Regions from separate parts of the Pseudoalteromonas sp. CF6-2 genome, predicted to be linked through region 1. Evidence: predicted binding sites of a transcription regulator. Region 1 holds the regulator's gene; the other holds the start of a gene.
The links. Region 1 encodes sigma-54, which starts transcription at its own class of promoters, with help from an activator protein. Its sites were predicted from a motif close to GTTGGCACGNNNNTNGNNT; they were not measured.

Region 1 (16,464 bases):
TAAAAATGGTGACTTCTTTTGTCATTTTAATTATCGGTTTTGCCGCACTTGTATGGAGTGCAGACCGTTTTGTTTACGGGGCAGCGGCACTGGCAAAAAACATGGGGATCCCAACCCTAATCATTGGCCTTACGGTTGTTGCCATGGGTTCATCGGCACCGGAAATGATGGTGTCAGCATCAGCAGCCCTTGCAGGCAAAACAGATACCGCGGTAGGGAATGCTGTTGGCTCTAATATTACTAATATCTTACTAGTATTAGGTATTACAGCACTGTTAAGGCCTTTATCTGTTTCTTCAACAACACTCAAACGTGAGATGCCACTAGTACTATTAGTGTCGGTGGCTTCTTGGTACATATTCTCTGATAACTTCTTTTCATTTGCTGAGGGTGTTGCGCTCCTTATTGGCTTTATTGTTTTTATTGCAGGCTTAGTTATTATTTCTTTAAGGGATAAAAACCAAGCGGATGACCCTTTCGTTTCTGAAGCGTGTGAAGACATCCCTGATAATGTTTCTACAGGTTCAGCTTTATTTTGGCTTGTCGTGGGTATGATCCTTCTTCCTATCAGTTCACACTTTCTGGTTGGTTCGGCAGTAGATATTGCAAAATACTTTGGCTTAAGCGACTTGGTGATTGGGTTAACCATCATTGCTATTGGCACCAGTTTACCTGAACTAGCAGCCTGTATAGCCGGCGTACTAAAAAATGAAGATGATTTAGCCTTAGGTAATATTGTTGGCTCAAACTTATTCAACCTATTGGCGGTACTGCCTCTTGCAGGGATTATCAACCCATCAATCATCGACCCTTCAGCGGCTAACCGAGATGCTTTGATTATGATTGGCGCAACCATTGCTTTAATCGCTATGTCATTGAACTTAAGAGGTGCTCGTCGTATCAATAGAATTGAAGGTGGTTTATTGTTAGTCGCATTTATTGCATACCAAGGCTATATTTTCAGTCAAATAGGATAACAAATGACGCAGCAAAGCTTTATTGCGCAAGGTAAGCGAGTTCTTGAAGTTGAAGCGCAAGCATTAAGAGAAATTGAACAGTATATCAATGCTGATTTCGAACATGCTTGCCAATTAATGTTTCATTGCACAGGTCGTATTATTGTCATAGGTATGGGTAAATCAGGCCATATCGGCAACAAAATAGCCGCTACATTAGCAAGTACAGGCACCCCTGCATTTTTTGTTCACCCAGGTGAAGCGAGTCATGGTGATTTAGGTATGATCACACGTGAAGATGTTGTGATGTGCATTTCAAATTCAGGTGAAACCAGTGAAGTGCTTGGTATTATTCCTGTTATTAAGCGTATTGGCGCAAAAATGATATCTCTAACAGGTAACCCTAACTCAACTATGGGGAAGCTATCGGATGTCCATGTGTGCATCAAAGTTAGCCAAGAAGCGTGTCCATTGGGCCTCGCCCCGACTGCCAGCACCACTGCGACATTAGTTATGGGCGATGCGATAGCCGTTGCCCTACTTGAAGCGCGCGGTTTTACTGCCGATGATTTTGCTTTATCTCACCCGGGGGGAAGCCTAGGTAAGCGCTTATTACTGAGCCTTGAAGACGTCATGCATACTGGCAGTGCCACACCTATCGTTACCGAATCCCAAAGTGTTAAAGATGCACTAATAGAAATGTCAGCCAAAGGCCTCGGTATGACAGCTATTGTCGATGAAAACAAAAAGCTTGCAGGTCTGTTTACTGACGGTGATTTACGCCGTATTTTAGAGCAACGTGTCGATATTCATAACACATCGATTAGCCAAGTAATGACGCGCTCATGCACCACCGCACATGCTGATATGCTCGCTGCGGAAGCATTGAATATTATGGAACGAAAACGCATTAACGGTTTAATAATAATCGATGAAAGTAATACACCGATTGGCGCACTTAATATGCAAGACCTTTTAAAAGCAGGGGTACTTTAAAGATGACGTTTGCCGAGCTTTATCAGCCATTAAGCACCGATGTAAGCCAACGTGCTCAGAAAATAAAACTACTCATTTGCGATATTGATGGCGTTTTCTCTGATGGCCGTATTTACTTAGGAAATAACGGTGAAGAACTCAAAGCGTTCAATACCAAAGATGGCTTTGGTATTAAAGCATTAATAAATAGTGGCTTTGAGGTTGCGGTTATTACAGGGCGACATTCACAAATAGTTCAGCAACGCATGACTAGCCTAACAGTACAACACATTTATCAAGGTCAAGAAAACAAGCTTATTGCGTATCAAGAATTAAAAGACAAACTGACTTTGAGCGATGAGCAAATAGCCTATATCGGTGATGATGGCCCTGATTTACCTGTCATGGAAAAAGTAGGCTTTGCGGTTGCTGTAAACGATGCTCACCCACTTATAAAAAGACTCGCTCATTACACCACCATGTTACCCGGAGGGTTTGGCGCTGTGCGAGAGCTTACAGATTTATTAATGCTGGAAAACGCGAAAGCGTTAACAACTGATGGAACCAGCGCATGAATATAGCCCGTATTTTACTGAGTATTGTTTTTGTTTGTTGCATGATCTGGTTATGGTATCCGTACTTTAGCCAACCAACAGGCGCAATAAACAGTGAAGACGAGATAATCGCAACACCGGATTACACCGCCATTGCGCTAAAGCAAACGGCGTATGATGAGCAAGGTAACATCAGCCATAAAGTCGCTGCGGCTAAAATGGAGCTATACCAGCAATTAGGGTTTACTTTTTTTGAACAGCCTATTTTTACCATTTATGGGGATCAACAGGTTTGGCAGGTGAAAGCAAAAGAGGCTACCTTGTACGAAAACGATCAACTTATTTTTGAAGGTGACGTTGTTGCAAAAAATCTAACTCATAATGGCATGATTGAAGATATCAACGCAGAAAATATCAATGTTGATATTGAAAAAATGACTATGTACTCAAAACAACCTGTTACATTAACAGGCCCAAACTTAAAGATTACCGGTAAAGGTTTAAAAGCTGATTTAAAAGCCGAAATCGTCGAGTTAACTAACCATACACGAACCATATACTATGACCAATAAACTTAAAAAATTACTTCTAATCCCAAGCTTATTGATTGCGTTTTCAAGCGCTGCTGCAGACCAAGCGGGTACTCCTATCAGCATTAGCTCAGATCGCCAAGTAGGTCAGTTAAAAAATGGAGTCGGGATTTTTGAAGAAAATGTAGAAATAACCCATGGTAATCGTCGTATTACCGCAGATCGCCTAGAAGCACATGCTGGTGAGGTTGATGGTACTGTTTCACTTATCATTGCCACAGGTAAGCCAGCCTACTTTGAAGAAAAACAAGAAGATGGCACGGTTATGAGCGCCAGTGCAGACGAAGTACGTTACGATGTAGCAAAGCGTTTACTCACTTTAGTTGGCGATGCACAAGTGACACAAGCAGGGCAAAAAGTCAGTGCAAAAAGTATAACTTATGACATGGAACAACAACTCATTAGTGCTGAAAAAGACGAAAATTCAACGGATCGTGTGCATACAATCTTAGTGCCTGTTGATAATAAAAAAGATGATAAAGGCCAGCCATGAGTACATTAAAAGCAGAGCTGTTAGCAAAGAGCTATAAAGGCCGCCAAGTTGTCAAAAATGTGGGACTAGAAGTCGAAGCTGGCAGTATTGTTGGCCTACTAGGCCCTAATGGTGCAGGTAAAACCACCACCTTCTACATGATTGTTGGGCTAGTGCCAAGCGACAAAGGTAAAATTAGTATTGATGACAACGACATCACTTTATTACCCATGCACAATCGCGCTCGATTAGGTATTGGCTATTTACCCCAAGAATCATCCATTTTTAGAAAGTTGACGGTCTACCAAAATCTGATGGCGATTCTTGAAACACGTAAAGATCTTAAAAAACAGCAACGAGAAGAAACACTCAATAACCTGCTTGATGAATTTAGTATTCAGCACATTCGAGATAGCCAAGGTATGGCGCTATCAGGAGGCGAGCGTCGCCGTGTTGAAATCGCGCGAGCATTAGCCGCAGATCCAAAATTTATTCTGCTAGATGAGCCTTTTGCTGGTGTTGATCCAATTTCAGTGTTAGATATAAAGAAAATTATAGAGCATTTGAAAAACCGTGGTATCGGTGTACTAATAACTGACCATAATGTTCGAGAAACCCTTGATGTTTGTGAAAAAGCCTACATTGTTTCTCATGGGGAGCTAATTGCATCAGGCACGCCTGAACACGTATTAGCAGACCAAACCGTACGCGATGTTTATCTAGGCGAGCAATTCAGGTTGTAACCAATACACCACCGACTAGAGCATCTGCTAGACTTACAATAATGACAACATATTGATATTGACTCAAATTAGTATCAATAAATGATTTAAAAAGGATTGTTAGGGATACATGAGGCAATCATTACAGCTGCGCATGGGCCAGCAACTTACAATGACTCCACAACTGCAACAAGCCATTCGCTTATTGCAACTTAGTACATTGGATCTCCAGCAAGAAATACAAGAAGCGCTTGATAGTAATCCTCTACTTGAAGTGGAAGAAGCGGATTACAGTGAAGACGTAATCGGTAAAAACGAACAAAAATCTGACTCTGATGATTCACAAGTCACTGCTACGGCAGAAGAAGCACCAAGTGAGTACGAGCAAGAAAGCAGTGATGCACTCAATAAAGATACCGTTAGTGACGACCTAGCAATGGACGTCACGTGGGATGAGTACATGAGTGCAGCTCCTTCAACCTCTTCAGGGCCAATGCCAGAAGATGAGTCTATTTATCAAGGTGCGTCAACCGAAACTCTCCACGAATATCTGATGTGGCAACTACAGTTGACCCCATTTAGTCCAACTGATGAAGCAATTGCTGTTGCTATAGTCGAAGCTATTGATGACTCAGGTATTTTAACCGTCAGTTGTGAGGATATTGTTGAAAGCTTTAATCAAAACGATGATGAAGAAGAAGAAATAGAACTTGATGAAGTCGAAGCGGTCCTAAAAAGAATACAGCTATTTGATCCTGTCGGCATTGGTGCTCGCAGTTTACAAGAGTGCCTATGTATTCAACTTCGTCAATTCGATGCAGATACACCTTATTTGGCTGAAACTAAAATGGTTTTATCTGAGCACATCGAATTATTAGCAAGTCGCGACTATCGTACTTTGATGAAAAAGACTAAGCTTAAAGAAAACGAGCTAAAAGAAGTCATGACGCTTATCCATAGCTTGAACCCTAAGCCCGCGGATAGCATCGTACGTGAAGAGTCTGAATACGTCATACCCGACGTATCAGTAAAAAAAGTAAAAGGTCGTTGGGTCGTTGAGCTTAACCCTGACTGTATGCCAAAGATCAGAGTGAATAGCCAATATGCGGCTATGTCACGCTCTGTAAAATCAAGCAGCGACAGTCAGTTTATTCGCTCTCATCTGCAAGAAGCTAAGTGGTTTATTAAAAGCTTAGAGAGCCGGAATGATACTTTATTAAAAGTAACGAACTGTATTGTTCAACAACAACAGGCTTTCTTTGAACACGGCCCTGAGGCGATGAAACCGATGGTGCTAAATGATGTCGCTGAAATGGTCGAAATGCATGAATCGACGATTTCACGGGTTACAACGCAAAAATATATGCATACCCCAAGGGGTATTTTTGAGTTGAAATATTTCTTCTCAAGCCACGTCAGCACAGAAAATGGTGGCGAGTGTTCATCAACGGCAATACGCGCTTTAATCAAAAAGCTTATTGCCGCAGAAAACTCAGCGAAGCCATTGAGTGATAGTAAGATTGCAGATATATTGGCTGAGCAAGGAATTAAAGTAGCTAGACGTACAATTGCAAAATACCGAGAGTCTCTAGCAATACCGCCGTCTAATCAGCGTAAAAGCTTGATTTAGACGTTTTACATAGAAGGAAAATGCTTATGCAACTAAACCTAACTGGTCGTCATGTAGAAATCACAGATTCATTAAAAGACTATGTAAACACCAAGTTTGCGAAACTAGAAAGGCATTTTGATCATATTAATAATGTTCATGTCATTTTAGACGTAGAAAAATTAAGTCAAAAAGCAGAAGCAACTTTACATGTAAACGGAGGCGAACTGTTTGCCTCTACAGAGCATCAAGATATGTACGCGGCCATCGACTCGCTAATTGATAAGCTTGATCGCCAAGTAATTAAACACAAAGAGAAATTAGCTCGACACTAAATTATGAAACTTAGTTCACTTACTAGCCAGGACTGCAGCAAAGCTGCGGTCCTTTTTAATAGCAAAAAAAGAATTCTCGAATTTATCAGCGAACTCGCTCATGAGCAGCTTCCTCATCTATCGCAGCAAGATATTCTTAATGCTTTACTCAATCGAGAAAAATTGGGGAGCACAGGAATTGGTAGAGGTATTGCTATTCCGCATGGTCGTATGTCAGGTGCTGATAAACCGCATGCGTTTATTATAGTGAGCGAATCTCCAATTAACTTTGATGCAATTGACAACCGCCCTGTTGATATTTTTGTTGCACTCATCGTACCTGATGGAGACTGCCAACTTCATTTAAAGACCTTATCAACAATTGCTGATAGACTAAAAGACAAAGAATTTTGTAAACAGTTACGCAGCGCTAAAACCGATCAGGAACTGTTTCAAGTTATTGCATCAGAGGCATAAATGGAATTAATTATTATCAGTGGCCGTTCTGGCTCAGGTAAATCAGTCGCTTTACGAGTCCTTGAGGATCTTGGTTATTATTGCGTTGATAATATTCCTGTAAACCTATTACCTTCGCTAGTGCGCAGCGTCTCTGATAATTACGACAAAATAGCAGTCAGTATCGACGTACGTAACCTGCCAAAAGAGCAACAAGAATTTAATGATATTCTTGAATACTTGCCAGGTTTCGCCAATCCAACCTTATTTTACCTTGATAGTGATGATCAAACACTCATTAGACGTTTCTCTGAGACAAGACGTTTACATCCGCTTTCTTTAGATTCTTTACCACTCGATTTAGCAATTAAGCAAGAAAAAATACTGCTCGATGTACTAATTACCCGCGCCGACTTTATGATCGACACAACGGATTTAAGTGTACATCAGCTAGCAGAGTCAATTCGTGAGAAGATTCTCGGTAAAAAAGACAAAAAGCTTATTATTACCTTTATGTCATTTGGCTTTAAGCATGGTATCCCGAAAGAAGCTGACTATGTATTTGATGCACGCTTTTTACCAAACCCACACTGGGAGCCAGATCTTAAGCCACTTACGGGTCTCGACCAACCAGTTAAAGATTACCTTGCAAGCCATAGCATAGTGCAAAAATTCACTTGGCAGATTCAAACCTTTGTGCAAACGTGGTTACCACACCTTGAACGTAATAACCGCAGCTATTTAACGATCGCAATTGGCTGCACAGGTGGACAGCATCGCTCGGTTTACTTAGCACAGACGATTGGTGAAAGTTTCGCGAAAAGCCATGCAAATGTAAAAATTCGCCATCGTGAGCAAGACTTATAATAAGGGCTTTAACATGTATGCTGAAAATACGTTTTTAATTCAAAACAAACTTGGCTTACACGCTCGGGCAGCAACTGTACTTGCACAACTTGCACTTCAATTTGATGCTAAAATTATGTTATATCAAGATGACAAAGAAGCTGAAGGTGACAGTGTACTTGCTCTAATGTTATTAGAAAGCAGCCAAGGTAAAGAAGTACGCGTTGTATGCGAAGGCCCTGATGCAACTGCTGCACTTAATGCAATAGGTGAATTAATAGCACAACGCTTTCATGAGCAAGAATAGCATTTGCTAAGCACGAAAGATTTGCGTTAAACTTAACTTAGGTATTTAAATTCCTCTTAAATATCTTACTTTTAAGTCATTCGTTCATCTTATATAACAAATATTCTTAATATAATGGTTGCTTTAAACGATAACTCAGCAAATTTATTATTGTGCAACTATGCTGTATTTATTTAGCCAGAGCTCACTTTTTTAGTTGTAAGGACGCCAATGCCAGAAGCCTTTGAACAAGATTACCCACTACAACAACTTAAACAGGTGACCAAGTCACTTAATAGTGGTCAATTTGTTCAAGTGCGCGGTATGCTAGCTAAAACAGCACCTTGCGATACAGCACTGTTACTTGAGTCATCTCCTCATAAAATCCGCCGCATGTTGTGGCAACTCGTTGATCCAGATGTACGTGGTGACGTACTTGAAGAGCTTTCAGAAGATGTACGCCTTGGCATTATTGCCCAGATGGAACCTGAGCATATTGCCGCCGCAACTGAGGACATGGACGATGATGACTTAGGTGAAGTACTTCGTAGCTTACCTGATACTGTTTATCAAGATGTTGTCGGGGCTATGGATACGCAAGATAGAGAAAGAGCGACCCAAGCACTTTCTTATCAGGAGCGCTCTGCAGGCGCACTAATGAATAGTGATACCGTCACTATTCGCCCCGATGTCACATTAGACGTTGTACTGCGTTATTTACGTCTACGTGGTGAGCTACCTGAAGGTACAGATGATCTGTACGTGGTTGATAAACATAATTGCTTTTTAGGTGCCTTGTCATTAACAACACTTTTAACCAGCCCATCAGACAAAATTGTTCGCGATTTAATGGATGAAGAATGTGAGTCTATTCTCATTTCGATGGACGAAAGTGATGTTGCTCAACTATTCGAGCGTCATAACTGGATTTCAGCGCCTGTTGTGGATGATAACGCCCACTTGCTTGGTCGTATAACCATCGATGACATCGTTGACGTCATTCGTGAAGATGCAGAGCATAGCATGCTTAGCCTTGCGGGTCTTGATGATGAAGAAGACACCTTTGCACCCGTTCTGAAAAGCTCGCAGCGTCGCTCTATTTGGCTTGGGGTGAACCTATTAACCGCATTGTTAGCTGCCATCGTTGCAAGCTTCTTTGAAAACACCTTAGCAATCTTACCAATCCTTGCGGTACTTAATGGAATTGTGCCTTCAATGGGGGGAGTTGCTGGTAGCCAAACACTTACCTTAGTTATTCGTGGTATAGCCGTTGGCCATATTAATCAAACCAACCAACGCTTTTTATTACTCAAAGAACTCGCGATTGGGGCGCTAAATGGTGTTATTTGGTCGATATTAATCGCCGGTGTTGTCGCACTCTGGCAGTGGGACTTTAAGCTCGGTGCGGTGCTTGCCTTTGCGATGTTTATGAATCTCGTTGCAGCAGGTATTGCTGGTGCGAGCATTCCTTTGATCTTAAAGAAAATGAAAATTGACCCTGCTCTTGCAGGCAGTGTCGTGCTGACCACCGTCACCGATATTGTGGGTATTTTTGCCTTTTTAGGCACCGCAACCTGGTTGTTGATCTAATACCAATTCGCAATAATACTTAATTAAGCGAATTGGTATAAATAAAAACGGCCCTTCTAAGGGCCGTTTTTATTTCTATTTACTTGCACGCTGCTTATTTTTACCAACTCTAGGTTTAGTATTGGCCTTTTTAAACTGGCTAAAACCAGTGTGACGTGTCAGTGCTGCACGGCCTTTACCGCCCTTTCCTTTCGCTGCTTTCTCATTGCGGCTCTCTTCAGGTATCAAGCAATTTGGTCCTTTACCAATTAAGTTCGCCTTACCCATTTTTTTCAGCGCTTCACGGATCATTGGCCAACCTGCTGGATCATGATAACGCAATATAGCCTTATGTAAGCGACGCTGACGTGCACCTTTTGGTACTGGCACTTGTTCAGTATTGTTTTTAATATTGCGCAGCGAGTTCATCTCAGTATGATAAATCGTTGTTGCATTGGCCATGGGTGATGGATAAAAATTCTGCACTTGATCAAGTTTAAAGTCATTACTCTTTAACCACAACGCCATGTTCACCATATCTTCGTCTTTGGTGCCTGGATGAGCAGAAATAAAATACGGGATCAAGTACTGCTTCTTACCCGCTTCTTTCGAATACTTATCAAATAACTCTTTAAACTTATCGTAGGCACCCATACCCGGCTTCATCATTTTAGAGAGCGGGCCATCTTCAGTATGCTCTGGGGCTATTTTCAAGTAACCACCAACATGGTGAGTAACTAATTCTTTTACGTAACGAGGATCTTCAACTGCTAAGTCATAACGAACGCCAGAGGCAATTAAAATCTTCTTCACGCCTTTAACGCCACGAGCCTTTTTATAAAGTTCGATAGTTGGCGTGTGATCAGTGTCCATGTGCTTACAAATATCAGGGTATACACAGGATAAACGACGACACGTACTTTCTGCTTTTTTACTCTTACAACGCAGCTTGTACATATTCGCTGTCGGCCCACCTAAATCAGAAATAACCCCTGTAAAGCCTGGCACTTTGTCACGAATTTGCTCAATTTCATCAATGATAGATTGCTCAGAACGACTTTGGATAATGCGTCCTTCATGTTCAGTAATCGAACAGAATGAACAGCCGCCGAAACAACCACGCATAATATTCACTGAGGTTTTTATCATCTCGTAGGCAGGGATTTTCTCATCACCATAACTTGGATGTGGAATACGCTGATAGGGTAAACCGAATACCCCATCCATCTCTTCTGTTTCAAGTGGGAATGCAGGCGGATTGACCCAAATAGAACGATCGCCATGACGCTGAAATAACGCACGCGCACAGCCAGGGTTTGTTTCTTGGTGTAAAATACGCGATGCATGGGCATAAAGTGGTTTATTCACACTGACTTGCTCATACGCTGGCAACTTTACGTATGTCTTTTCCCATGGCTTAGGCCGTGCAGGTTGAATAGTAATTGGTTTAGCAGCCTCGGCGGTTAAATCAATACCCGCTTGTTTAAACTCAGACTTACTACAACCAACATCATCGGCACCATACGGATTTGGAATGGGATCAATCTTACCGATTTTATCGATGGCAGTGGAATCACTACCACGCCAGCCAGGTAAAGGCTCTTTACGAATAACCGCAGTACCGCGGATATCTTGAATAGTCTCTATGGCTTCGCCACCAGCGATGCGGTGGGCAACCTCAACGAGTGGACGCTCAGCATTACCGTAAATTAAAATGTCGGCTTTGGCATCAAACAACACACTTCGACGTACTTTTTCTTGCCAGTAATCATAATGAGCAATTCGACGTAAACTCGCCTCAATACCACCGATGATCAACGGCACGTCTTTATAGGCCTCGCGACAACGTTGGCTATATACAACCACCGCACGGTCAGGACGTTTACCGCCTATGTTACCTGGTGTATAAGCATCATCATGACGCATACGCTTTTCTGCGGTATAACGGTTGATCATTGAGTCCATGTTACCCGCGGTTACACCAAAGAATAAGTTAGGCTTACCTAACGCCATAAAAGCATCTTTAGAGTTCCAATCAGGCTGGGCAATGATACCAACACGAAACCCCTGTGATTCAAGCATGCGACCAATCACCGCCATACCAAAGCTAGGATGATCAACATACGCATCACCGCTGACGATAATAATGTCACAGCTATCCCAGCCCAACGCATCCATCTCAGCGCGAGTAGTGGGTAAAAATGGCGCTGTGCCATAGCATTCGGCCCAATATTTAGGATAAGAAAACAGGCCGCGCTCGGCTTTTAATGCGCTCATAAAATGTACTCTGCTACCAAAAGGGGGCGAATTATACCCCACTATGAGTCATTATTATAGAAAACAAAACGCCCTTCAATTTGAAGGGCGTTAGCATGTGGGTGCATTTTTTAAAGAGCCACTTAATGCTTGGCTTGCAAATACGTTATTAACTCTTTTTCTGGCATAGGCTTAGCATACATAAAGCCTTGTACTTCATCACAGCCAAGCTCTAGAAGATAATCAGCTTGAGCTTGTGTTTCCACCCCTTCTGCGATGGTTTTCAAGCCGAGTCTTGCACCTAAAGAAATAATTAACGCTGCAATTGCTTCACTATCTTTATCTGGTAAGTCTTTGACAAATGCCCTATCAATTTTTAAGCGATCTAACGGGAGTTGTTGTAAATAACTGAGTGATGAAAAACCAGTACCGAAATCATCAATCGCAATCTCTATGCCAAACTCTTTCAATTCTTTTAAGGTGGTAATGACACCTGCAAGTTCGTCCATAACCACGCTTTCTGTTACTTCTAACTCTATAAATTGCGGCTTAACTTGGTATTGATTTAATGTATCTTTTACCTGCTGCGCGTAACCTTTCACTTTAAACTGAGGCACTGACACATTAACCGCTATACTAATTTCGATGCCTATGGCTTCAAGTCGCTTTTGCTGCATACATGCTTGTTCAAGTACCCATTGGCCAATATCAACAATTAAGCCAGCATCTTCGGCCATAGGCACAAAAATAGCCGGAGAAATATATTGACCATTACCAGAGGGCCAACGCAACAATGCCTCACAGCCAATAATCTTAAGGGTCGTTAAATCAAGTTGTGGCTGAAACCATACTTCTAGTTTACGTTGCTCAAAGTCTTGACGTAACTGTCTAATAATTCCTAATCGCCACGCCATTTTTTCTTCCATATCAGGCGTATAAGTTACCACAGCTTCCATTGACTGCTTTTTAGCTTGGTTTAGCGCGATATAACCTAGTTTTAAAGTCTCAATCCCTGCTTGCTGAAAATCACTTTGGTTACATAAACCTATTTTAAAATTAATAGGTAAAATATGTTCTCCTGCATTGAATGGCAAACTCAAATGCTCTCGAAGTAGCTCAAGATCATACTGCTCTTTTGGCAATAGTAAACCAAACACATCCGCACCAATACGCGATATTAGCTCTGCATTAGGGTATTCTTGCTCAAGCCTTTCAACGATGGCCATTAATAACAGGTTGCCAATTTCTTGACCTAAGCCATTGTTTATATCTGAAAAATGCGCAACATCTATTAATAAAAATACGTAATCATTTTTATTTGGCTGGTAGAAGCGTTCAATTTTGTTCATAAAATCATTGCGGTTAGACAGGCCCGTTAAGATATCTTTATAGGCAGCATCACGCAGTCGATTAAATAAACGCACATTATCTAATCCTACACTGACGTTGGTGAGGAATATTTCAGCAAACTGAAGTTGTGACGGGCTTGGAATATGCTCTGTTTCCAAGTAGATTGCTGCTTGACGGTTTTTACTTTTCAGTAAGTAAGTGCTATCGATATCTGTATGTTGGTGCTGTGACTGCTCTAGGCAATTTTTAACTTGTAAAATAATGCGACCATCATCAAGTTGTTCAATACCTTGTCCAATAAAACTGTTATATTCTGCACAGCCCCCTAACACACATATTTGATTATCATCTTCTAAGGAGCCACACACGACCCCTTTCGGCTCACAATCTAAAATAAACGATAACTGTTTAATCACAGCCATCGTAAATGCTTTAATATCAGTAAACCCTAAAATAGCTTTTGAAGCATAAAGAATGTTATTCAGCGCACGACTTTGAAACTCAAGTTGACAAACTTGCTCATAGGAGCGAATAGCAGTAACCAGTGATGTAATCAGCTTACTACGTGTTAATTCTGTTTTCGTCTTGTAATCATTAATATCATACTCACGAATTACCTTTTCTTCTGGGGCATAACCTGGTTGTCCTGTTCGTAAAATAATGCGTACGTTATGGTTATTTAGGCATTCGCGAACTTGTTTAACCACCTGCAAGCCTGCATCATCAGACTCCATCACAACATCAAGTAATACAACAGAAATTGATAGGTTTTCTTTAAGGACAGTGAGCGCCTCGGCTCCTGAGTAGGCGTGATGAAAGCGTAACGTTTTATCCCAAAACTCTACACCAGAGAGGGCAAGTTTAGTAACAGAATGTATTTCTGGGTCATCATCAACGATTAACACATCCCAAAAATCCGAAACAGACTCCTCTAACGGCTGTTCATCATCCTGATCACTAAATAAAAAGTCGTTACTCTCTGATGCCATTAATAATTCCTTAGACTACCCATCTAAAAACTGCAACGATGGTTCCGTCCCATTTTACAGCCTTGATGGAAAATTCTACCACTTAATTTGACTATGATACATTGCTGATAACTTATATTGTGTAGATTATAGTCTATGATACGTATAATGTTATGAAAGCTATAAAATTATTACCTGAGGTGAGATTATTAAACTCTTCGTTCTGTGTATAAAGACACTGTTTATATGTGCCCTTATAATTTTAGTAATTGGGCTGATGCTTGCACAGCAATATACTGTGAATAAAGCAATAACAGTCACCGCTAAGCGTGACGATATTGCCTCGCTCGTTACGGACTTGAACCAATGGCCACAATGGCAACCTTGGGAAGCAGTCGATCCGAGTATTCAGTTTACAATAGCAGAACCAAGTCAAGGTGTCGGCGCCCATCAATTTTGGGATAGTCGCTGGGGAGCGGGTGAAATGACAATTACACAAATGAACGACGAAGGAATGAGCTTCAACATTTTATTTAACCAAGAACACATTGCTCGAGGTTCTATTCGTTACTTAAATCAAGGCAATGATGTTGAAATCATATGCACGCTTCATGGTGAGGTAAACACCCCAATTATAGGTGGCTACCTTGCCCTTTTAAGCCAATACATACTTAACAACACGGTAAAGCTTGCGCTTAATAATATAAAAACACATGCGCAATTAACCACTACCAACAAGGCCAATGCCAGCGATGACAGTCAAAACGGCACAAGCAAGAGTTAACCTTGCCAATATTATAGAAAACCAACTCGGGTATTCTATTCATAAGTCCCCTTCTGCAAGAATTAATAACCTAGACAGTGATAGCTATTCTTCACAAGGGCAACAACAACTTCCCTACAAAATAAAGGCTGATGTCGGCTTATTAGAGCGAGCTCACACTCGTCAAGAGATTCAATTTATTAAACGCCAAGAAAACATAGAAACAATCATGGCTATGGCAATGGGCTTTTGCCCTGATGTAACAGGACGCCATCAACCTGACTCGGATTGGATAGAGCGTTTCATAAGTTTATGCGAAGATACGGCCAATACTTCAATGCAAAAGCTCTGGGCTAAGATATTGGCAGGTGAAACTGTTTCGCCTGGTACTTTTTCCATAAAAAGCCTGCAAACACTCAAGCATATGACTCAGCGTGAAGCTGACGCACTTCAGCGCTGCACGTCGCTATGTGGTTTTAATGAAAAAGATAACAGCAACCTTATTTTGTTGGGCTTTTATAAAAAGCCTTCCTTGTTTGATTTACTACGTAAAGGTAACAAGGTGTCATTAAACTTAGGTAAAACACCTGTCAGTTTTCCTGATATTTTGACACTGATGGATATTAACCTGTTATACCGAAAAGAGATCGAATCGGCTGTTTTAAAGGCCGGACAAGAGTTTAATTTAAGCTTTATGCATCAGCGCCTAACCCTAAAAGCAAAAAGTAATGACTTAGTACTGAGCTATTATAAATTTACACAAACGGGGGATGAGCTAAGAAAACTTATCGCTTCACCTGTTAACAAGGCCTACAAGCAAATAGTATCTACATCGTTGGAAGAGGAATTCGAAACTAGCTGGCAAGTAACCAAATAACCTGCCAGCTGCTTTTACTAAGTAAAGTACTTAGAAGTGTACTTGAATACCCGCAAATGGGCCTGATGCATCAATATCTGTATAAATATCATCAACATCATCAAGTTCTAAGGTCATTGAGCGGTAACCGGCTTTAACGTCTAAATCAATCGCAAGATTATCAAGTAACGCATACGCGATACCCACTTGGTAGTCTTGTACTTTGCTATCATCAATCGCAAGCATACTTCCTTCAAAGAAAACGCTCATACCTGTCAGTGGCAAACCCACTTCCGCACGACCGTAAACTAAAGGAACGAAGCCAGAAAAATCAACACGTTCTGTTGATGCAGGGCCACCATTTTGTGACGTACCAGTGACAACGATATCACCATCAAATTGCTTAGCGTTTAAGCCTAAATCAATCGAAACGAGATCATTATCAAAAATCTCGTAATAAAGAATATAATCGATATGAGATAAATCACTCACCGTGCCTACTTGCGTACCAACAACGTAATCAGCATCACCAAAACTAAACGTATCATCTAAGGTTGTTGAGCCATTTAGCTCAAGCTCAGTGTACTTAAATTTAAAGTTAGGAACTAAAGGTACGGGATGCTCTAGTGCCGCGTAATAACTAATGAATGTCTCATCATCATAATTAAAGTTTTGTAAGTTGTCGTTTTGAGCAAAACTACCACTATTATCTGACCGCCAGCCATCAACACCCAAGTACAGGCCCAATAAAGTATCAGCTTGTGCTGTAGGTGCTAAACAGGCCATCGACAGCGCGGCCGCTAAACAGTACTTTTTCATCATTTTATCCTTGCGCTAAAAGTTCGCTAAGTTCAATTAGAGCCGCATTGGCTCGCGAAATATAATTTGCCATCACCAGTGAATGGTTTGCTACAAAGCCAAA
Region 2 (16,464 bases), 570 kb from region 1:
TGGTTTGCATTTGAACCAACTTGGAACTGTTTTGTACCAAAGCTACCATCTAGTAGTTTTACACCACCGAATGTCGTTGTATCAGCGATACGTGTTAATTCTGTTTGTAGTGCTACAACTTCTTCTTGAAGTGCATCACGGTCTTCAGCAGAGTTTGAACCGTTAGCTGATTGTAGTGCTAGCTCACGCATACGTTGAAGGATACTTGTTGACTCATTCATCGCACCTTCAGCAGTTTGTGCCATTGAGATACCGTCGTTAGCATTACGTTGTGCTACTGCTAGACCATTTACCTGTGAAGTTAAACGGTTTGAAATTTGTAGGCCAGCCGCATCATCTTTTGCGCTGTTGATACGCATACCTGATGCTAAACGTTCCATTGAAGTTGCTAAGCCTTCACTTGAACGAGACAAGTTACGTTGAGCATTTAATGAAGATACATTTGTATTTACTGATAAAGCCATGATAAAACTCCTGATTACTTTCGTAATATATCTGTATTGATTTAACCAAGAACTTTCACAATTGTATGTTCAAGCTCTGTACTGGTTAAGTTAACGGCAGGTGAAGATTTATCTTTAGACTTTTTTTCAAAAAAAATGATATTTTTATTAGAAAATAATTTAACTGTTTAAAATTATTGAATTTTATTATTCATTAAACCGTCTATTTAAAGAAGATGTTTTGCATTCAATCCCTACATTTATCGCTTAAAAGAGCCATTATTACGTTTTCTACTAATGCAGTGATGCTTAATAAAACCGTGCGACCAAGAGTCACAACTATTACTCATCGTACTTATTAATAGCTATTTCAAGATAAAGTTGCCCGTAAGCTCTTTGGCAAAATCTAATTATCGATATCCACCTAGGATAGTAAAAGATCTGACGCTTAAAACAAAAAACGCACTCAGTGAGTGCGTTTTTAGAATAACAACTAATGTTAGCCACCCAATAGGCTGATTGCTGCTTGTGGTATTTGATTCGCTTGCGACAAAATTGACGTACCCGCTTGTTGCAAGATTTGGTTTTTCGTCATGTGCGCTGTTTCTGTTGCAAAATCAGTATCTTGAATACGGCTACGTGAAGCCGATACGTTTTCAGCAACATTCGCTAAGTTACTAATTGTGTGACCAAAACGGTTCTGTACCGCACCAAGTCCAGCTCGAATACTGTCAATTTGTGCAATTGCCGAGTCAATAACATCAATAGCACTTTGCGCACCATCTTGAGACGATGCAATATCAATATCTTTAACAGTAGATAACGTAGAGGCAGTTCCTGCAACAAGTTCTGCCGCGTCTGCCGTACCATCATCACCCACTGTAAACTGTTGAGTTGAGGTAAGTCTTAGTTCAGACGTTTTACTCACATCAGCTGCTGTTGCATTACCATCTAACTGCACCGTAGCACCTGGTAGCGTTGAACCTGTGATTTCAACCCCATTCACACCTTCAGCAGTTAGATCAATAGAGCCTGTATCTGCATCAAATTTTACATTAAAGCCATCTTTAGCAAGCTCTTCAGATAAACGTTCCGCGTTACCCGCAAACGTTGCTAAATCATAAGATTTAGTACCTACGTTTAAAGTACCATCATCATCAACACCTAAATTGTCGATTGTTACATTCACATAGGCTTTTGCTTCAATACCTGTATTTTCTGCATTAATTGCCTCAGCCACATCCACTGCTGATTGTGTATTTGCATAGGTATGTGTATAAGCACCCTTATAACCAGAGAAAGTTACGCTGCCACCAGTACCATTAGCAAACTCTGTTGCAAGTGTTGAGTTATTAAACTCACCAAAAACTGACCCACCACCTTTCACTTCATGTGAGCCGATATCACCCGCAGCTGTGCTCTCAAGTGTTACATCAATCGTTTGGTTCGCATCTGAGCCCACTTGGAATTGCTTAGTGCCAAAGGTTCCATCGAGTAGCTGTACACCACCGAACGTTGTTGTATCAGAGATACGAGTTAATTCTGTTTGTAATGCTGTAACTTCTTGCTGTAGCGCGTCTCTATCTTCTGCTGAGTTTGAACCATTTGCAGCTTGAAGCGCAAGCTCACGCATACGTTGTAAGATACTGGTAGACTCTTGCATCGCACCTTCAGCTGTTTGCGCCATTGAGATACCATCATTTGCGTTACGCTGTGCGACTGCAAGACCGTTTATTTGTGATGTTAAACGGTTTGAAATTTGTAGGCCCGCAGCATCGTCTTTGGCGCTATTAATACGCATACCTGACGCTAAGCGTTCCATTGAGGTTGTTAAACCTTGACTTGATTTATTCAGATTACGCTGTGCGTTTAGTGACGACACATTAGTATTGACTGTTAATGCCATTTTACCATCTCCTAGTTTTAATTAGGCTGTGGTCCAATGATAATGTGAGGAACCACGCGCTTTGTAAAACACATAAAGCAGGAAGCGTGCCAGCTCAAAAATAAATTTTAACATCTTGTTTTATAATAACTTTTAATTGACTCTTTATAATAAAGCTTATAATAAAAAAGCCAGTGACAATTTATTGCCACTGGCTTTTTTAGAAATAGGCAAACTATTTCCGATGTTTTGTCACTATAAATAATCAAACAATGTTAAGTTGGCTAAGCGCCCAAAAGTTGCTTGTGATGCCTGCAACGCTGTTTCATGTTTCGTTAGGTCGCTAATCGCTTCGGCCATGTCTACTTCAACTAGGTTTGCTTTACTCTCTTTATTATTAATATCTAACGCGCTATTTGAATCCGTCACTTGTTCAACCAAGTTCATGCGGGCACCTAAACTTGCTTGGGTAAACACAACTTGATCACTGGCATTTTGTAATTGTACTAAGCCATCAGCGAGTGCATCGTGCAGCTCATCGCCTTCAAGACCACTATTAAGGCTAGTGATCAGGTTTTGCATGGTATTGAGTACATTTTCTTTTTGCGGTTGTTGCAACGAAAAATCAAACGTACCAGGGGCTGCGCCCTCTAGCTTAAACTCCATACCGGCATATTCAATTGGCTCGCCTGTGTATTCACCAGTCACTGCTGGGGTGATTGGATTACCATAGCCATCATTAATAACATAGGTGTCAGGGTCACCAGGGTTAACACCCGGAACAAGTTCGACTTGAAATGTATTATCTGCAGGCAATGCCGTCGGGTTCAAGTCGTAATTCGCTTGATGGAACTTATCAAAATCAGCTTGTTTTTTGACATACACTGTACCCGATGTAACACCGCCTGCCGCTGTTCCCTCATTTGATACCACATCAAGGCGGGCATTCACTTTTTCGAACGCAGTAAAACCATTATCACTTGAGCGAACATCAACACCTTTAGCTATTGTTACTTTATGCTGTCCCTGATCGCCTTGATATTCATATAAGCCAGTTAGCGTATTCAGGCTGTATGTTTGCGTGCTATCTTGATAACCAGAAAAAATATACTTGCCATCTTCAGATTGGCTATTCATTGAGCTGAGCAAAGACTTTTGCAGCTCCTCCAGCTCGCTGGCAATGGTTTGTAAGTCTGTTTGGCTCATTGCTCCATTACCGGCACGAATTGTTAGCTCTTGCGCAGCCTGAATGGTGGTATTAATATTTTGTAGTACACTCTCTTCTGTTTCTAATCGGCCATTCAGTTGATTAATATTTTTAGTATACTGCTCGTTTGTCTGGATTTTATTTGTAAATAAAGATGCTTGCGAGTAGGCAGACGGGCTTTCTGAAGTCGATAAATATTTTTGTCCAGTATTCACGCGCTCTTGTGCATTAGCAACACCTTGCTGCCCTTCAAGAATTTTGTTGATACTGCTTTGGTACATTAAATTATTAGATAAACGCATAATTACCTCGCCGCACTTAATAAGGTATCAAAAACTGAACGGGCAGTCGCAAGCACTTGTGCAGACGCCGCATAAGATTGTTGAAAACGAAGCAAGTTAGCAGCTTCTTCATCTAGGTTTACACCCGACAAAGACTCATACCATGCTTCAGATTGCTCAGCCAACGCTGTAAAAGCCGCGCCATTCGTTTGAGCTTGCCCTGTAACAACACCAATATCAGACACTAAACCAGTATAGGCTTGATTAACGGTCTGATGATTATTATCTGCTGAGCCGTCAACATTTCGTCTCACGATATTTGAATTCTGAATATCAGCAAGCAATAAACCATTACGGTTATCGTCAATTCCGCCTTCATTTGCTTCCACAGTAAATGTATCACCTAAAGCAGGTGTACCTTCTATATCGAAATCAAAACCGTAATTTACAAAATTACCGCCTGCAGCTGAAAGTACATTTTTTAATGGCGGTGTTCCGTTGAATGTTTCAGTATTAACCCCATCAGACACTGTATATTCATCTGGCTCTGCAGTTTTAGAAATTGTAATACTGCCATTAGGTAAACTGACTGGAGAACCAAAATAGCCTGCATCGGTTACTGTTCCGGCAGAAATACTGGCATCACTGGTGTTGTTGATATCATTAGCAGTACGAATAGGCGATGCAAGCGCTAAGTCTTCGGGTCTGTTTGTAGCCAGCTCTAAATTGCCAGAAGCGTGAGAGTTTAATTTAACCATAAACTTATCACCGACATTCGCCGTGCCAGAAACATTGAGCTCTAAACCAAATGACTCACCACCGGCAGGTGTAATAGTTGAAGAGTCAATAACCCCACCCACAACATCTGCGGTTGTTACTGCACCAATTGGCTCACCTTTATTATCAACCGCTTGGATTTCCACTGTCGTAGGGCTGGTATAACTAATCACAAAATCACTGGCTGGTAGTGAACTACCAAACCCAGCTTCAACAGTTGCCGTCATTGATGCGTTACCCGTATTTGCCTGATACGCAAGGCCATTGGTTGAAGGGATAGCAAAAATATCTCCGCCCATTTCACCATTTGCAGTCATACCTAGGTGATTCTGTTGGTTGAATGCATCAGCAAGCGCCAACCCCATTTGACCAAGCTGGTTGTGTGCCGGCACGAGGATGTCATCACGAAATGATAAAAGACCACCAATTTTGCCTTTTAATTTACCCGTATCTACCTCAAGCGGCACAGCTTTGCCACCATTGACATCTAACTTAAGTTCTTGAAAACTCGGATCAGGATCGCCTGTTAAAGAAAATAAATTAAATGTACCATTTTCCATAACTAAGGCTTCGCCTGTGCCTAAATAAACTTGCTTTTCACCGTTACTTCCATCCAACGTTTCAATATCAATTAATTCAGATAAATCACGAATCGCTTTATCACGTTCATTATAAAGGCTACTTGAAAGTGACTCACGGTCAGTGCCATCAACAGCAACAATTTGTGAATTCAGTTCACTTATACTTTGAATTAAATTATTCGCTTCTTCGGAAAAGATTTCTAACTGCTCATTCACAACCGCTTTTTGCTCTGAAACAATCCCCGATAGTCTATCCATTTGATCAATTAGATTCTGTGCATCTGTCATCACTAAAGAACGCGCAACATTTGACGATGGCTGATTTAGGCTTTCTTGAATATTATTAAAAAACGAATTAACACTGGTTGATACACTATTTGACTCTTCTGAAAATAAGCTATCCATGCGGCTTGCTTCAGTTACAAATTGGTCAAAAAATGCTTTACTTGACGTGTCACGATTGAGCTGTTTTTGCGCAAACTCATTGAGTAAACGATAAGTTTCACCACGACCAACTTGATTGTCGATCATGGTAGTAAATTCTGTTCGCTCACGTACATAGCCTTCTGTATTAACATTGGCTATATTTTTACTGGTGGTTTGCAGCAACTGTGAGTTTGCTCTTATACCAGCATTTGCAATGTCATAAATATTAAATGACATGAGGGCTTACTCCTTAACGTACCAATGAAGCAGCAACACTTTGAAGCTCAACACGCTTTAGCACCTGCTTTATTTTATCGGCATAATTTGGGTCTGTTGCATAACCTGCTTTTTGTAAAGAATCTAAAAATGCTGCAGGCTCTGCGGTGTTTTCAAGTGCTTCTTGATAACGAGGATTCTCATTGAGGAAATCCACAAAATCATGAACACTTTCTTTAATTGATTGATAAGAACGAAAACTGGCTTGTTTCTTAACAGGCACACCTTGCTCAAACTCCAAAGTAAGTTTGCTTGCTTTGTCACCTTGCCAGCTTTTATCAGATTTAATATTGAATAAGTTGTTACTACTGGTGCCGTCTGCTTTACTAATAATGTGTTTTCCCCAACCTGTCTCAAGGGCTGCTTGCGCAACCATGACAGCAGGATTTAAACCAATTTTCTCAGCTGCATTTTTAGCATGTTCCCACACCGTGCTGATAAATGATTCAGCATCATCAAAGCGATTTTCAGTTTGTTCATTGGCTGACGTAGTCTCGACAGCTTTAGTCGTCGTATCTGGCTGTTCAACACTACTTGCACGTCTATCACTGTTAAACTCAGTTGTTGTTCTAAGCACAGAGCCTGGCATAAATTTTTTGCCATCAGGCGATAACTGCTGAACAATAAGATCTGCTAAACCCAATGAGCCATTTGAAGACAGCTCGACTGATAGCTGCTGATCATGCATCTCTTCAAAAAACTTTACGCCACTGGTGTTAAAAGGACTGTCTTTATCTTCGAACGCTTCATTCGCTTTACGCATGCTCTTCAAGAGCATTTGTGTGAAGATAGATTCAAATTGTGCCGCCGCCTTTTTTAGCGCTTCTTTTGACGCATCGCTAGAGGCATCATTTTTTAGGGCACTTTGACGTAATGAGTCTAAGTTACCTAAATCAAAAAAGTTTTGCTTGTCGAGATGATTAGTATCCATCAGCTTTTTGACACAATAATTATTAATACCCAATCAAATGCAAAAAATGAGCCAACAAATAAGAGAAAAGAATGTAGAATAATAACGCAGAGACTAAAAACGCGCTTTCGCGCGTTTTTAGTTAATTAAATAATCACAAGTTGCCCGTTTATGGCCCCTGCTTGCTTAAGAGCTTCAAGAATGGCCATTAAGTCACCTGGGGCTGCCCCTACTTCGTTAATAGCACGCACCAGATCATCAAGACTAATTCCTGGATTAAATACAAATGCACGAGAATCATCTTGGTTAACATCGATAATACTTTGATTAGTCACAACTGTTTCACCCTCGCTAAATGCGTTTGGCTGCGAAACATTTTGCTGCTCAGCAATGGTAACGGTTAATCCACCATGCGTTATCGCCGCCGGTTGCAACTTAACATTCTTACCAATCACTATTGTGCCTGTACGTGAATTAACAATAATTTTTGCTGCAGTGTCAGCAGGCTTGAACTCCAAATTTTCAAGCGTTGATAAATAAGCAACACGCTGCGATGCATCACGAGGTGCAAGCACTCTCACTGACGCCGCATCAATTGCTTGCGCGCTATTTGGACCAACTAAGTCATTAATTGTTTGCTCTAATCTTTTTGCTGTTGTGAAATCTGGGCGATTCAAATTAAAGGTAATGTAGTCACCTTGCATAAACGGGCTTTTAACTGCTCTCTCAACCGTTGCGCCATTTGGAATACGCCCAACAGTGGGTGTATTGATAATAACACGGCTACCGTCAGCACCTTCTGCCCCTAACCCACCGACGACAAGGCTACCTTGGGCAATCGCATAGGTGTTGCCATCCACCCCTTTTAAGAAGGTTTGCAGTAATGTACCGCCACGTAAACTTCCTGCACTACCAATTGAAGAAACAGTGATGTCAATTGTTTGGCCAGGCTTTCTAAATGCAGGCAGTTCTGCATGCACAGCAACAGCGGCAACATTTTTAATTTTTGGCTTTAAACTCGCCGGCAAAGTTATGCCAAAACCATTGAGCATGGCTTTAAAGCTTTGTTCAGTAAAACGGCTTTGCTCACCAGTACCTGGCAAACCAACAACCAGACCATAGCCAACTAATTGGTTAGAGCGAACACCTTCAACCATAGAGACATCTTTAACCCGCTCAGCCTGCACACTAAACTGCAAACTAAGTAAGCAAAGTGCGATGATGTATTTAACCCCATTCATGATGTGTTACCTCTAAAAAGGAAAAAGTGAACTGCTGAAGAATCGTGAAAGCCACCCAGCACTTTGCGACTCTTGCATTTGCCCTTTTCCTGAATATTGAATTCGTGCATTCGCAATGCGATTTGATGTGACTGTATTATCGGCAGTGACATCTTCAGGGCGAACTAAGCCTTCTAAACGAATAAATTCTTCGCCTGTATTTAAGGTTAACCACTTTTCACCGCGGATCACTAAATTGCCATTAGGCAAAACGCGCATTACATTGACGGATATATCACCAAATAAGCTATTAGACTGGTTTGACTTTGAATCGCCTTTAAACGATGAACCTGAGCCAATGCCAAACTGGATGCTATCTCCGCCTATATTAACTGGGTTTCCACCTAAGCCGATAACCGGATCTAAGCTGGCATCCGTTTCTTTATCTGTTTCAGTTTTTGCCGCTTTCGATGCTTGCGTAGACTCTTGCAACTTAACAGTAATAATATCGCCTGTTCTGAGTGCTTTTTTATCTGAATACAGATCATTTGACAGATAACTATCAAACAATGAACCTGTTGGTACCATTTGTTCAGCAGAAGGCTCTGGATACATAGGTGCATAGTAAGGGTCATCCTGAACCACATGGTGGTTCTGTGTTGACATACAACCACCTAACATAAATGCTGCCGATGTGACTAAGATAATATTACGCATGCGACCCCCTACCCATTAAAGCTGCTGATTAATATAGCTAAGCATTTCATCAACCGCTGAAATCACTTTTGAATTCATTTCATAAATTCGTTGCGTTTCAATCAGATTAACAAGCTCTTCGGTTACATTAACGTTCGACGTTTCAAGTGATCCTTGAACCACAGTGCCTAAGCCATCAATACCTGGATTACCTTGCACAGGCGCACCACTTACAGCGGTTTCTGTATACAGGTTTTGCCCCATCGGCTCTAAACCCGACGGATTAATAAAATCACTGATTGTAAGCTGACCAATCACGACATTTTCTGCTTGTCCTGCCACCCGCACGGATACTTCACCGTCTTGTGAAACAGTGATTGATTGTGCATCGTCAGGAACATTCATTTCAGGCTGAATAGGGAAACCCGCACCAGAGGTTACAATTCGGCCATCTTCATCGGTTGTAAATTGACCATTACGTGAGTAAGCAATATTTCCATCTGGCAGTTGTACTTCGAAAAAGCCGGGGCCTGAAATCATCCAATCGAGTGAGTTTTCGGTAGTAAGCATGTTACCTTGCGAAAAGTTCTTTTGGTTTGCAACTACTTTTGCACCCGCACCAAGCATTAAACCTGATGGCATCTCAGTATCTTGTGATGAGCGACCACCAGGCTGATTGATATTTTGATATAGTAAATCTTCGAATACAGCACGGCTTTTTTTATAGCCTACCGTACTGGCATTCGCGAGATTATTTGAAATCACCGAAATATCGGTTTGTTGGGCATCAAGCCCTGTTTTACTGATCCACAATGCAGGATTCATAATTCTACCCTCTCAGTGCTATTAAACGATGCGTAACAGCTGATCTTGACGTTCATCAATCTCTTCCGCTGTTTTCATCAATTTAACTTGTAATTCAAATTGGCGTTGATGGCTGATCATATCGACCATTTCATGTACAGGATTCACATTGGACATTTCAAGTGTGCCTGATAACACCTCTACATTTTCTGACACATCACAAAAGGTACATTGACCATTCACTAAGGTCTCTGGTTTTGGCCGAAATAAGCCATCATTACCTTTTTCAAGTTGCGTGTTGTCAGCCTCAATAACCTTAAGTCTGTCAACGACTTCTAAAAAGTTTGCTGGCGCACCTTGAGGTCGAACTTGTATAGAACCATCAGAACTAAATTCAACTTTTTCAATCGGCAGTGGCAAAATAATCGGACCACCTTCGCCAATAACTTGACGTCCATGGCTGGTCATTAATGCGCCATCGGGAGTAATGTTTAATGTGCCGGCTTTTGTATAAGCTTCGTTACCTGAGGCATCTTGAACACTTAGCCAACCTCTATCGCTCAATGCAACATCAAGATCGCGCCCAGTCTCAACATACCCACCCGACTCCATATTTGAGCCAGGTCGCTCTTGCATAGAAAACACGCGTGTAGGCATGCCTTCACCAAATGCTTGCATAGAGCGGGCTTGTGCAAAATCAGCTTTAAAGCCAGTGGTGTTAGCATTCGCTAGGTTATTAGCCTTTAGGGCTAGACCTCGCATACTTTGCTTAGCACCCGACATGGCAATGTAGACCATTTTGTCCATAACATTGACTCATTAAAAATACGATATTTGATAAATGCAATAACAGTGCCAAAGTAAAATTGACGCCTTATTTAAGCGCCTATGGAATGTAAAGCTCTCTGTTGTAGCGGTGTGGGCCTATATGACTAAAATGAAAAAGGCTGCCTATTAAAGAGCAGCCCTTGTGTCGGATTGAGTTGAAGATCCGCTATTATTAACGGATCTGTAAGATATTTTGTTGCAGTGTTGAGTTCACTTCAAGCGCACGCGAGTTTGCTTGGAAGTTACGCTGTGCACTAATCAAATCAACTAACTCAGTTGTTAAGTTCACGTTTGACTGCTCAAGAGCAGAAGAATTCACAGTACCAAGTGTACCTGAACCTGGCTCCCCAGCAATAGGCTCACCAGAGGTTAAGCTTTTCTTCCACGATGTATCGCCCACTTGTTGTAAGCCTTGTGAATTAGAAAAACGAACCATGGCAACTTGCCCTAGGAATGAGGTATCACCATTACTGTACGAAGCAACAACCTTACCATCTGTGCCAATATCAATACCTGCTAGGCGGCCCACTGTTGCGCCATCTTGTTCAAGTGCTTTCACTTCAAAGCGGCTGGCATACTGGGTTGGTATTTTATTCGTAGTACCTGCTTCATCACGCCAGTTAATATTAACGTCTTCAGGGAAACTCGCACCATTTGATAATAAGTCAGATAAACCAACCCCAGCACCCGCACCATTTGGGATAGAAAGTGGGTTGAAGGTAGCATCTGTGTTTGGTGCACCATTTGTGTTTAATGGCAAACCACTTGAATCAAATTGAAATGTCGATAATGGTGTGTAAGGTGCTGCTGTTTCTTCAACACCTGCTGGGCTAAATGATTTCTCATCAAGCGTAGCATACACTTGCCACTCATTGTCATTCCCCGTTACAGTCGCATCTGTTTTAACAAAATAAAGCTGTAATACGTGCGGCTCACCCAGTGAGTCATATATCGTTGTCGATGTCGAACTGTTATACGACGCACTTGTCTCAGGATCAAAAGGCGTCACTGTTGGCGTAGTAGAACGTGAATCTAGATTGAACGATGAATACACGTTATTTGTTGAACGCGGCGAGCCTGATGAGTCTGGGATTTGAATAGCTGAAGAGGTACTTAAGCTCACTGACGTTGTATCGCCTGTTGCAGGGTCCACAGGGAAACCTTGTAAGTAGTTTCCTTTAGCATCAACAACAAAGTTATCTTTATTTAGCTTAAAGGCACCAGCGCGCGTATAAGTAAAATCTTGAGCACCTAGCTCTTGGCTCATCGCGAAATAACCTTCACCAGTGATGGCTAAATCAAGCGAGTTATTAGTAAACTGTAGTGACCCCTGATGGAACTGTTGAGCCACCATGGTTGTTTGCACACCGTCACCATTTTTAGTTCGACCTGAGCTAAACACTGAAGATGCATATACATCTGCAAATTCAGCTCGTGATTCTTTAAAGCCTGTCGTATTAACGTTCGCAATATTATTTGCTGTTACATCTAAATCTTTTTGCGCGGCAGCAAGTCCGGTTAATGCAATATTGAAGCTCATAATTCACCTCTAAAGTGTCAATCTGTAGCACTTGGCTAACTAATTAATCTGTATAATTAAGCGATTTCTGCTACATCAGTTAGCCTAACCGCGCCTTCTTTAGTATTTATAATAATGCCGCTCGAACCATTAATGTTGACACTCTCAATGTTCTTGAAAGTCGCTATCGGTAAGCTAGTATAGTCACCATTAACACTTCCCTCGGCTTTGATTTTGTACTCGCCAGGAGGCAAACGTTCACCATCTTCATTTTCGCCATCCCATTCAAAACGAATTGCACCAGCAGATTGCGCACCTAACTCAATGGTTCTGACAAGTTGGCCCGATTCGTCTTCAATACGTAGTGTTAACTTATCTACCGGTTTTTCTGCAACAACAGATCCTTTAGAAACACCCGTTTCATTTAAATCCAACATATTTGACTCAAGCAACGCTTGTTTACCCACTAAAGTAGATGCTTGTAGTGCCGAGTTAGATGTCATCGAAGCCGTAAGGGATTCAAATTTACTATTAAGATTTGAAATACCTTCTGCCATGGTAAAGTTTGTCATCTGAGCAATCATTTGATCATTGTCAGCGGGCTTACTCGGATCTTGAAACGATAACTGCTGAGTTAATAACGAGAAGAAATCTTCTTGTGTTAATGTGTCATCTTTCTCTTCTGTTTTCGTTTGATTGTCTTGCCAACGTAAGTTATCTAAATACGTGGATGACGCACTGCTGATGTCGTTACTCATAACTTATCCTCGGTTACCGCTGCCCAAGCAACAGTGTTTTACTTAACATTTGCTTTGCTGCATCAGCAACTTGCACATTTGTTTGATAAGAGCGAGAGGCAGAAATCATATTAGCCATTTCTTCTACGACGTTAACATTAGGCTTGTAGATATAACCGTTTTCATCTGCACTTGGATGATTCGGGTTATATTCAATTTGCAGGGGCTTGTCGCTCTCTACAATACCCAGTACTTTAACGCCAACAGAAGAGCCCTGAGGATTGCTTTGTGATGCTGACGCTTTTGTTAGTTCAGCGGCAAACACAGGATGGCGCGCTCGGTAAGTCTCATTTTGACTTGAGCTAATCGTATTTGCATTTGAGATATTACTCGCCGTGGTATTTAAACGCACATTTTGTGCACTCATCCCCGTACCTGAAATATCAAAAACATTATATAAACTCATGATTAAGCTCCTTGACTACCGAGGGCTTTTTTAAGGCCTTTAATTTTACTACTCATAAATTGCAGGCTTGCCTGATACTCTAATGAGTTTTGTACATACAAGTTTCGTTCCACTTGTATATCAACAGAGTTACCATCACCTGTATCTGCTTGATTTGGCGTGCGAAACATTTCTGAGTTACCAACAAAACGACTACCACCCGCAAGGTGTTTCTCGTTTGTACGTACCATAGTGTTGCCGCTTTGTTGGTTGCTTTTTGCCGCTTTTAATGCAGATGCAAAATCCACATCTTTTGCCTTGTAGCCCGGCGTATCAGCATTAGCGATATTCGTCGCTAATAACTCAGCACGTTGTGAACGGATCAACATTGCATGGGGGTGAACACCGAATGCTTTATCAAAACTGATAGCCATAACCATCTCCAAAAATTTGACTCTGCGTAGCATAATGCAAAAGATAAGCCAAAAATTAAGGGGGCTATAAATATGGTTATAACTAATTGAAAATAAATAAAATATAGCAACCTAATCGTTAGGTTGCTAGGAGGGAATTATTTCTTCTGGTAGATGATACCTGGATTACAACGTACCATATCAAAACTATCACTTAAACCTGCCATTGACTCAGATGCACCTAAAAATAAATAGCCTTTAGGGTTAAGTGCCTGCGCAAATTGCGCAATAATTTTTGCCTTAACCTCTGGTGAAAAGTAAATCAGTACATTGCGGCAAAAAATAATATCAAACTTGCCCATCAAGGCATAAGAATCTAATAAGTTTAGATGCCTAAAACTGACCATTTTTCTTATTGGATCAACCACCTGCGCCATACCATTGCCACTATCCTTAAAGAACTTTTGCCGCCTTTCCATCGACAAGCCTCGTGCGAGGGCAAGTGAGTCGTATTCTGCATTCTTACACATATCAAGCATAGTATTTGAAATATCAGTACCGATAATCTGCGCACCCATTTTTAAAACACCAGGTTGCTTAGACTGAAACTCAGCAACCGACATAGCTATCGAGTAAGGCTCTTGACCAGAAGAGCTTGCCGCAGACCAAATTTTCACCGGTCTACGCAAGTCTTTAAATTCAGGAAACAATTTAGTTTTAAGTAACTCAAAGGGGTATTGATCACGAAACCAAAGTGTTTCGTTTGTCGTCATCGCATCAACAACTGCGGCACGTAACTGCCTCTCATGAGGGCTTAATGTTTTGCTCACAAGCTGTGATAACGATTCCACACTAAAGCGAGCCATCAATGGGGCTAGGCGACTCTTAACTAAATAAAGTTTATTATCACCTAACACAATCCCACATTGTTGCTCTAAAAAAGAGCGAAATTGATCGTATTCGCTTTGTTGTAAGTGCTTATTTTCCAAAGTAATACCACCTATAAATTATTAATCACAGTGAACCCATTTTTTAACAGCTCTCGCTAATTCATCAGGGTTAAACTTTGCAATAAAATCATCCGCACCCACTTTTTCAATCATTGCTTGATTAAATACACCACTCAGCGATGTATGTAAAATAACATGTAGCGGTGATAATTTTGGATCGGCTTTTATTTCTGCTGTTAGGGTATAACCGTCCATTTCAGGCATTTCAACATCAGATATCAGCAACCCAACACGTTCAGTGATGTTGTTTTGACAGTCAAGTTCAGCAATTTCACGTAGCCTGAGTAACGCTTCTTTACCATTTTTAGCAAGTTCAGTTTGCACACCTAATGGCTCAAGTGCACGCTTAACTTGGTTTCTTGCTACCGCAGAATCATCAGCAATAAAGACAATGCGTTCGCCTAAATCTTTTTGAATTTCGCCTTCGCCCACAACCTCAGCGCTGACCTCAGTATTAACCGGGCAAATCTCGTTAAGAATCTTTTCAACGTCAAGGATCTCTACCAGCTCGTTTTCAATTTCGGTAACGGCTGTCAAATACGAATAACGGCCAGCGCCTGATGGCGGAGGCATAATTTTTTCCCAATTCATATTTACAATACGTTCAACACCACCGACTAAAAAGCCTTGAACTGAGCGATTGTATTCCGCAATGATAATAAAACTATCTTTAATATTTTCAATCGCAGGACCGCCAACAGCCATAGATAAATCGATAACTGAGATAGTTTGACCTCGAATATGGGCCACACCACGGATATAGGCGTTTGATTTTGGCATGTTTGTAAGCGGTGGGCATTGTAAAACCTCTCTTACTTTAAACACGTTAATACCAAAGCGTTGACGCCCTCTGAGTTTGAATAATAGTAATTCAAGGCGGTTTTGCCCAACCAACTGAGTACGCTGGTTAACTGAGTCTAAAATGCCTGCCATTTCAATCTCCTAAAGATAAACAACCAGAGTCGGAACAATAATTGCTTTCTTTGTGTTAAAGCTACATAAGGTTACAAAGCGTCTGTTTTTTGACGCAAAATATTTATACCTTGTTTTCAACCATAAGCATAGTCGAAACATGATGAGTTTGTTAAAAAAAAGCCGAAGATACAGTGTTTTTTATTTTCTTGCTAGCCTGTTGCTTAGTACGCAACTTCACGCTGAAGTCTATAATCACCAGCAACTTCAACAAATCGCTATCGATTTTATCAGCGAACAAATAACTGATCTGGATTCAACACCACAAGTCAGCGCACTGCCTCTTGATAGCCGAATCCCTGATAGGCCTTGTCAGTTACCGCTGAGTAAAACCGTTCCGACTGAACCTCCTTTTAATCGGCAGGTAACCGTACAACTTAAATGCGAAGACTTAAATAGTTGGACGCAGTATGTGCATGTCAGAATTATTGAACTTGAGCCTGTGGTAGTAGTAACAACCAATTTAACTCGTGGAGAGGTTATTAAAGCTGAACATCTGCGTCTTGAAATGAAGCCTAAACAATTTGTTCGTACGCAATATATTCAAGATGAATCAGTGCTAATAGGAAGTCGGAGCAAACGTAATATCCGCAGCGGTCTTCCGATTGTCATGAGCCATATTTGTATGGTGTGCAAAGGGGATAATGTAACCATCATTGCAGCGATACGTGGACTTAGAATCAAAACAACAGGTGTTGCTTTAGAAGATGGTACGCTTGATGAATTAGTACGTGTAAAAAACAAAAAATCAGGTAAAGTATTAAATGCACGCGTGGATGGTGTCGAGTCTGTACAGGTGAATATTTAATTTTTAATATTTATGTTAAAGTATCTTGTGTGCCTGCCGATACCAAGGCATATGTTGGGTAATGTATAGGTCAAAATAATGGTAAGCAACGTCAATAATAATAGTCAGCAAACATCTGTGTTGACGAATACCAAGCAAAAACAGCTTGATTTACAAAAAGATAACCTTAACACGCAAACGGCTAAATCAGCTGCGCCTAAAGCCAGTGCAGATTCAGTGAGTTTAA

Region 2: the regulator sigma-54 is predicted to act here: its motif matches at 13,504-13,522, upstream of flgB (flagellar basal body rod protein FlgB).

The regions. Positions count from the first base shown of each region.
Region 1 is NZ_CP091442.1:3,107,442-3,123,905, forward strand. It holds gene L3Q70_RS14355 (calcium/sodium antiporter) at 6-977, shown strand; gene L3Q70_RS14360 (KpsF/GutQ family sugar-phosphate isomerase) at 981-1,952, shown strand; gene kdsC (3-deoxy-manno-octulosonate-8-phosphatase KdsC) at 1,955-2,506, shown strand; gene lptC (LPS export ABC transporter periplasmic protein LptC) at 2,503-3,057, shown strand; gene lptA (lipopolysaccharide transport periplasmic protein LptA) at 3,047-3,568, shown strand; gene lptB (LPS export ABC transporter ATP-binding protein) at 3,565-4,290, shown strand; gene L3Q70_RS14385 (RNA polymerase factor sigma-54) at 4,400-5,899, shown strand; gene hpf (ribosome hibernation promoting factor) at 5,926-6,213, shown strand; gene ptsN (PTS IIA-like nitrogen regulatory protein PtsN) at 6,217-6,669, shown strand; gene rapZ (RNase adapter RapZ) at 6,670-7,515, shown strand; gene L3Q70_RS14405 (HPr family phosphocarrier protein) at 7,529-7,801, shown strand; gene mgtE (magnesium transporter) at 8,012-9,370, shown strand; gene L3Q70_RS14415 (YgiQ family radical SAM protein) at 9,446-11,626, opposite strand; gene L3Q70_RS14420 (EAL domain-containing protein) at 11,749-13,944, opposite strand; gene L3Q70_RS14425 (hypothetical protein) at 14,222-14,707, shown strand; gene L3Q70_RS14430 (TIGR03899 family protein) at 14,676-15,563, shown strand; gene L3Q70_RS14435 (TIGR04219 family outer membrane beta-barrel protein) at 15,594-16,361, opposite strand; gene L3Q70_RS14440 (DUF2333 family protein) at 16,366-16,464, opposite strand, start outside.
Region 2 is NZ_CP091442.1:2,541,814-2,558,277, forward strand. It holds gene L3Q70_RS11840 (flagellin) at 1-464, opposite strand, end outside; gene L3Q70_RS20380 (flagellin) at 943-2,349, opposite strand; gene flgL (flagellar hook-associated protein FlgL) at 2,584-3,837, opposite strand; gene flgK (flagellar hook-associated protein FlgK) at 3,840-5,837, opposite strand; gene flgJ (flagellar assembly peptidoglycan hydrolase FlgJ) at 5,851-6,807, opposite strand; gene L3Q70_RS11870 (flagellar basal body P-ring protein FlgI) at 6,933-8,027, opposite strand; gene flgH (flagellar basal body L-ring protein FlgH) at 8,040-8,723, opposite strand; gene flgG (flagellar basal-body rod protein FlgG) at 8,739-9,527, opposite strand; gene L3Q70_RS11885 (flagellar basal body rod protein FlgF) at 9,549-10,313, opposite strand; gene flgE (flagellar hook protein FlgE) at 10,507-11,874, opposite strand; gene L3Q70_RS11895 (flagellar hook assembly protein FlgD) at 11,931-12,611, opposite strand; gene flgC (flagellar basal body rod protein FlgC) at 12,625-13,056, opposite strand; gene flgB (flagellar basal body rod protein FlgB) at 13,059-13,469, opposite strand; gene L3Q70_RS11910 (protein-glutamate O-methyltransferase CheR) at 13,607-14,437, opposite strand; gene L3Q70_RS11915 (chemotaxis protein) at 14,459-15,391, opposite strand; gene flgA (flagellar basal body P-ring formation chaperone FlgA) at 15,534-16,238, shown strand; gene flgM (flagellar biosynthesis anti-sigma factor FlgM) at 16,317-16,464, shown strand, end outside.